One region of the Proteiniborus sp. MB09-C3 genome, then DNA from elsewhere that is predicted to be linked to it. Evidence: riboswitches for the same ligand, from Rfam matches in the RefSeq annotation. Region 1 holds a riboswitch; the other holds the start of a gene.
The links. Region 1 has a riboswitch for S-adenosylmethionine ahead of metK (methionine adenosyltransferase). Riboswitches for the same ligand answer to the same signal wherever they lie in the genome.

Region 1 (3,428 bases):
CTACCGGTAATCTAATAATAACTGATATATTAAAAAGCTTTAAATCGGGAGTTAGGGTAAAGTCATTGATTAATTGAGAATGGAAAATGAAAAATAGATTAAAAATAATAAGGAGAAGTCAAAAGTCCTTTGATGACTTTTGTACTTCTCCTTAAGTTTAAAAATTATTTTATTTTCCTAAGCCTTCTTTTCTAAGTATATCAACTTTATCTGTTTTCTCCCATGGAAGATCTAAATCAGTTCTTCCAAAGTGGCCATATGCTGCTACTTGCCTATATAGTGGTCTCCTTAAATCTAAGTTTTTAATAATGGCCGCTGGTCTTAAATCAAAATGTTTACTGATAAGTTCTTCAATTTTGCTCTCTTCAATCTTATTTGTTCCAAATGTATCTACTAGTATAGAAATAGGCTTTGCAACGCCTATTGCATAGGCAAGCTGAACTTCACATTTATCTGCAAGTCCAGCTGCTACCACATTCTTAGCAACATATCTTGCAGCATAAGCAGCAGAACGATCTACCTTTGTTGGATCTTTTCCTGAAAATGCTCCACCGCCATGTCTAGCATATCCTCCATAGGTGTCTACTATTATTTTTCTGCCTGTAAGTCCTGCATCTCCCTGAGGTCCACCTACAACAAATCTGCCTGTAGGATTTATATAGTATTTGGTGTTCTCATCTATTAGGCTTGAAGGAACTATTTTTGATATTATATGCTCCTTAATATCTTTTTCTATAGTTTTCAGTTCAACTTCTGGACTATGCTGTGTAGATATTACTATGGCAGCTACTCTGGCCGGTTTATTATCGTGGTACTCTATAGTAACCTGAGTTTTCCCATCTGGTCTCAAGTAATCAAGAGTTCCATTTTTTCTAACCTCAGATAATCTTATTGCCAGCTTATGAGCTAATGATATTGGAAGTGGCATCAGCTCAGGAGTTTCATTACAAGCAAACCCAAACATTATACCCTGATCTCCAGCTCCAGTGACGTCAAGCTCGTCTGTTTTTTGACCTCTATGCTCGAAAGCCTCGTTTACTCCCATTGCAATATCTGGTGACTGCTCATCTATTGATGTCAATACTGCGCATGTGTCGCAGTCAAAACCGTATTTCGCCCTTGTATAGCCTATATCCTCAATAGTCTTTCTAACTACTTTTGGTATATCTACATAGCAATTAGTTGTTATTTCTCCAGCTACAAGAACAAGGCCTGTTGTAACCGATGTCTCACAAGCAACTCTTGCATCAGGATCTCTTTCCAGTATAGCATCCAATATAGAATCTGATATTTGATCACATATTTTATCTGGATGCCCTTCTGTAACAGATTCTGAAGTAAAAAACCATTTTTTCATCCTAAGCCCTCCATATATTTTAATAATTTTATTATTTACATTCCATAATAAAAAAACCTCTTCGAAAAGAAGAGGAAGTATTCTTAAAACCTCATCTTTCAGAACTTACATTCTGTAGGATTTAGCACCTGATAACAAATGTTACTGGTTGCTGGGCTTCAACGGGCCTATTCCCTCCACCACTCTTAATAAGGCAAACTATATTCAATTTTTTTCATCAAAGAAATATTATCACATGTAGTTTTTTATGTCAATAATTCTTTTACCCATAATAGTAGAGACATAAACTATCTTTTACATTACTTATCTCTAATATACAGATAATATTAAGCTACACATTGAGATATTAAGATTATGTAACCTTATTGTCAAATAAAGCTTATAATAAACCTATAAGGCACAAATATAGTATTGCGTTTATATGATTCATAGTCTATAATAAAAAGGTAACATTTTTGCGGGGTGTAGCGCAGTTTGGTAGCGCACGTGGTTTGGGACCATGGGGCCGGGGGTTCGAGTCCCTCCACCCCGACCAAAAATAATGGCAATTATAGATGTCATGGGCTTTCTCGCCCATGACATTCGTCTTTTTTAGGGTCTTTAACCCTAAAAAATCTCATCAGAAAAAAGCTCAATTTCGTGGATATCATTCCCACTTCATGATTACACCCTATGTAGTGGTGTAATCAAAATTTATATCAATTCAAATATCATATCAAGGAGTTGCATCTAACTTTCGCCTAACCATTTTAGACAACTATTGTATAATTGGAAAATATTTGTTAAAATTATCATTAATGGCGATATTCACAGTTAATATCAGCAAAAATCTATTGTTTTATGACATTGTGATGCTGTAACTACTTTGTTGATTAGGACTTCCAAAGCTTTATTTCAACATAATTTACCAGTAGTGAGCTAAAAACACAATAGTTACAGATTGTTAACTCTGAGATAATCGTAATCCAGTCTTAGCTCAGAGAAGAATATATATTTGATTCTAATTTACAATGAGGAGAGGAATAAGAAACATGAGCAATTACTATGGCGAAAAGTTAAATTCTCAAAAGCTGTTTCAGGTGTATGAAACCCAAATTCCACGTATTAAGCAGTACTTACAAGCGGAGATAGATTTTGCCAAGAAAAACCTATCAAAAACACAAAGAGTTTTGGAGCTTGGAGCCGGATATGGTCGGATTGTTAGGGAATTGGCTCCCCACTGCGGCTCTATAGTCGGGATGGATATCTCGGAGAAAAGCGTTGAGTTAGGCAAGGCATATCTCAAAGACTATCCCAACGCGAGCATGGTTGTGATGGATGTTCACAATATGGAATTTTCTAAGCCCTTTGATATCATTTTTTGTCTGCAAAACGGGTTGTCTGCCATGCGTGCTGATTCCACCGTCATTCACAAAATTCTTGAGACATTGGTACCAGGAGGAACGGCCTATTTCAGCAGCTACAGTGCTAAATTTTGGGATTTCCGCCTTAAATGGTTTGAAGAACAGGCCGCTAAAGGGCTTTTGGGGGAAATTGACTATGCCAAAACCCAAAATGGCGTGATTATTTGCAAGGATGGCTTCAGGGCGATTATCCATTCACCCGCGGATTTTCAAAAAATCGGTGAGGAGTCGGGCTACCCCTATCAGGTGCAAGAGGTAGATGAGTCCAGCGTGTTTCTTATTATCCATAAAAACTAATCAAGCAGAAAGAGAAGTCGATCGATGTTACAGTTGGCTTCTTTTTTTAATGAGTAAATATTACAGGGTGCATATAAAACATATGCACCCTGTATTGTTATTTATGACATTCAGAATTTGACGAACATCCGCTGCAGCAGGAACTGCATTTTTTCCTATGTTTGTAGGTATAATAGCTGACACCTACAAATGCTGCTCCTATTAAAATACCAATAATAGCTGTTGCCATAATTCAATCCTCCTTTTACAATAAAACCTCATGACCTAAATACTCTATAGTCTTTAATATAATCGATCTATTTGTTTAAAATATAAAGCTTATTCTAAAAATATCTTTATGCTTTCACTGCTTTTTTAAAAGTTTTTGATGT
Region 2 (3,428 bases), 690 kb from region 1:
TCTATTTTTTCTGCTTCTATAAAGGAGATATTATTTTTTTCTAGTATTTCTTTTCTTATATATTCTGGAATATGCAATTCTGAAGGGGATATCAATACGAATTTGTTGTTTTCATACCTTGACATTGCTTTGATAAGTGAATGAACTGTCCTTCCAAATTTAAGATCTCCACATAGTCCTATGGTTAAATTTGAAAGGCGTTTTTTTATGCTTCTAATGGTAAGAAGATCGGTTAATGTCTGAGTTGGATGATGGTGTCCTCCATCACCTGCATTAATTAATGGGATATTTGAATGTAATGAAGCAAGCTTTGGTGCTCCTTCTTTGGGATGTCTCATAACTGCTATATCTGCATAGCAGCCAATTGTTCTGATAGTATCTGCTATGCTTTCTCCTTTTGCAACTGAGCTTGAGTTAGGCTCTGAAAAGCCTATTACTCTTCCTCCTAATCTTAGCATTGCAGCCTCGAAGCTTAATCTAGTTCTCGTGCTTGGCTCAAAGAACATAGTTGCTAGTATTTTCCCATCACATATATGGGCATATTCTTTAGGAGCATTAATCATTTCATCTGCTAAATCAAATATCTCTTTAAGCTCATCATTTGTAAAATCCATGGGTTCAATTAAATGTCTTCCTGTTAACATATTATTCCTCCTTTTCAGTCTCACTGGACTATTTTAAAGGCATAAAAAAACCTCCATAGGAAGGCACACTAATAGACAGCTTAAAAACAAGCATCCTTATTTACTCCTTCCCAATCTCTCTGGATTAGATTAAAGGTTTTTTTATTGTCTGTAGGTATATTATCATTTGAATAATAAAAAGTCAACATTAATTTTGCTAGCAGTCTCTCTACACAAATTTATTTGCTCCTAATGGACACTCCTATCATAAGCCTACAATAGAGTTTGACCTACCAGCGATTTTTCGATAGAAATGCTCGGAAAATCGGGTTAGGTCATAAAAGGACTCAAAATGAGTCCCAATTTATGGTTGATTCAATTGATTTTTAATTTGGCTAATGTCTTGTTGATTAGCTGTTGGTGGCGATGAAGTATATCCTTTTTGCTCTGCAATTTGTGATAGCTGGTACTGGAACTGCTCTGCTTCGTCTCTTAATTTTTGTAGGGCGCTTCTTAATTGCTGGTTTGAACAGCCAGTTATTGCCATTCCATAGGACTGTATACTTGACTTAGTCATTGCTAAAACATCATTTACAATATCTCTTTCTTGCAAATAAAATACCTCCTCTTATATTGATTGAATAAGGTTCTGTGCAGTAGTATTTGCGTCTTGAGCTCCTTGGCTGAACATTTGTTTTAATTGTGTATCTTGACACATACTTGCATATTCGTATAGTTTTGTCGTCATTAGCTTGTGGTTACTTATGATTTCACTAAGATTTTGAAGCTCTGCTTGATTTATCTGGGTTAAATTAAGTGGATTTTGTAAAGTCATAAAATTTCTCCTTTCTTTTTGTACAATATCTTACAATTCTAAAACCTCTGCTTTTTATATTTTGCCTCATAACACAAAATTTTATTATATAATTTTTTAAAAAAGGTTGACAAAAGATATAATAATAATTAGAATAGATAAGTATAGTAACAATAATAAAACAAATATTGAACTCTTATCTAGAGAGGTGGAGGGACGGGCCCGATGAAACCCAGCAACCAGTGTTATTTAACACGAAGGTGCTAATTCCTGCAGCAAAAATGCTGAAAGATGAGGGAGGATAAATAGCATATGTATTTTACCTCTTTCGTTTGAAAGAGGTTTTTTAATTATATAAGGATTATTTAGAGAAAATAGGTTTAACTATCTATTATAGATGATTTTCATTTGTGAGGTTTAGTACAGTAATTCATTAAAGGAGTGAAGCAATGATTGATATTAAGAATGTAAGTAAAGTTTATAAAAGTAAGTCTTCTGATGTAGAGGCTTTAAAAGATATTAATTTACAAATAGATAGAGGAGAAATATTTGGAATAATCGGTCTCAGCGGAGCAGGAAAATCTACTCTCATAAGAACTATCAATAGGCTAGAGGAGCCAACGGAAGGCACTATTATTGTCAATGGAGAAGATGTAACTAATCTAGATAAAAGAGACCTACGAAACACAAGAAAAGAAATCGGAATGATATTTCAGCATTTTAATTTATTAAATTCAAGAACTGTATATAATAATATAGCCTTTCCTCTAGAAATAAATAGCTATGATAAGCAAACTATAGAAAAAAGAGTAAATGAATTACTAGAGGTCGTTGAGTTAGTTGATAAAAAAAATGTATATCCGTCGCAGCTAAGCGGAGGACAAAAGCAAAGAGTTGCCATAGCCCGTGCACTTGCCAACAATCCAAAGATACTTCTATGTGATGAGGCTACATCAGCTCTAGATCCTAAAACCACTAAGGCAATACTTGATCTAATTAGAAAAATAAGAAAAGAATTCAATCTAACAGTAGTTCTTATAACTCACCAGATGGAGGTTATAAAAGAAATATGTGATAGAGTAGCCATAATAGAGGCTGGCAAAATAATCGAACTAAATACAGTAGAAGAAATATTCGCTAAACCTAAGACTAATACTGCAAAGGCATTTATTTCTCACATTCATAGAAGTGATGAAGAAAAGATAATATATCCTAAAACCCCAGGCTCCACTGTAATTAGACTTAGCTACTTAGGCGATTCTGCTAAGAAGCCTATTATATCAAGTCTAATCAGAGAATTTGATATTGATATAAATATACTGTCTGGAGATATTGATGAATTACAATCCACTAGTGTGGGCAGCCTTTTAATTCAGGTTTTAGGTGATAATAAGGAAATAGAAAAAGCCTTTGAGTGGCTCAAAAAACAGAATATTGACCTGGAGGTGATATGGAATGGATAATCTAATTTCTCTTTTACTTCCTTCCTTATGGGAAACTATTGTAATGGTAGCTTTATCTACAGTGTTTTCACTGGCACTAGGATTTCCTCTAGGCATACTATTAGTTATAACAGAAAAAGATGGAATATGGGAAAAGCCAGCATTAAATTCTATACTAAGTGCTATAGTAAATATATTTCGATCATTTCCATTTATTATATTGATGATATTTGTCATGCCATTAACTAAACTAATAATTGGTAAATCCATAGGAACGCTTGCAACTGTAGTGCCTTTATCCATTGCAGCGGCACCTTTTGTAGCTAGAATTATTGAAGGAGCATTAAAAGAAGTAGACAAAGGAATAATAGAAGCCGTTTCCTCAATGGGTGCTTCTACTTTTGAAATAATAACTAAGGTATTAATTCCAGAAGCTATGCCTTCATTAGTACTTGGGATTACATTAACCATAATAAACCTAATAGGATATTCCGCTATGGCTGGAGCAATAGGAGGAGGTGGACTAGGGGACTTAGCTATACGTTATGG

Region 2: another riboswitch for S-adenosylmethionine. It lies ahead of QO263_RS15445 (methionine ABC transporter ATP-binding protein); the one in region 1 lies ahead of metK (methionine adenosyltransferase).

The regions. Positions count from the first base shown of each region.
Region 1 is NZ_CP127161.1:3,784,249-3,787,676, forward strand. Features, by position in the region: gene metK (methionine adenosyltransferase) at 170-1,357, opposite strand; SAM riboswitch class I at 1,446-1,552, opposite strand; tRNA gene QO263_RS18510 (tRNA-Pro) at 1,816-1,892, shown strand; gene QO263_RS18515 (class I SAM-dependent methyltransferase) at 2,389-3,057, shown strand; gene QO263_RS18520 (FeoB-associated Cys-rich membrane protein) at 3,155-3,286, opposite strand; gene feoB (ferrous iron transport protein B) at 3,393-3,428, opposite strand, start outside.
Region 2 is NZ_CP127161.1:3,098,089-3,101,516, forward strand. Features, by position in the region: gene pyrB (aspartate carbamoyltransferase) at 1-644, opposite strand, end outside; gene QO263_RS15435 (spore coat protein) at 988-1,236, opposite strand; gene QO263_RS15440 (hypothetical protein) at 1,252-1,458, opposite strand; SAM riboswitch class I at 1,631-1,735, shown strand; gene QO263_RS15445 (methionine ABC transporter ATP-binding protein) at 1,887-2,900, shown strand; gene QO263_RS15450 (methionine ABC transporter permease) at 2,893-3,428, shown strand, end outside.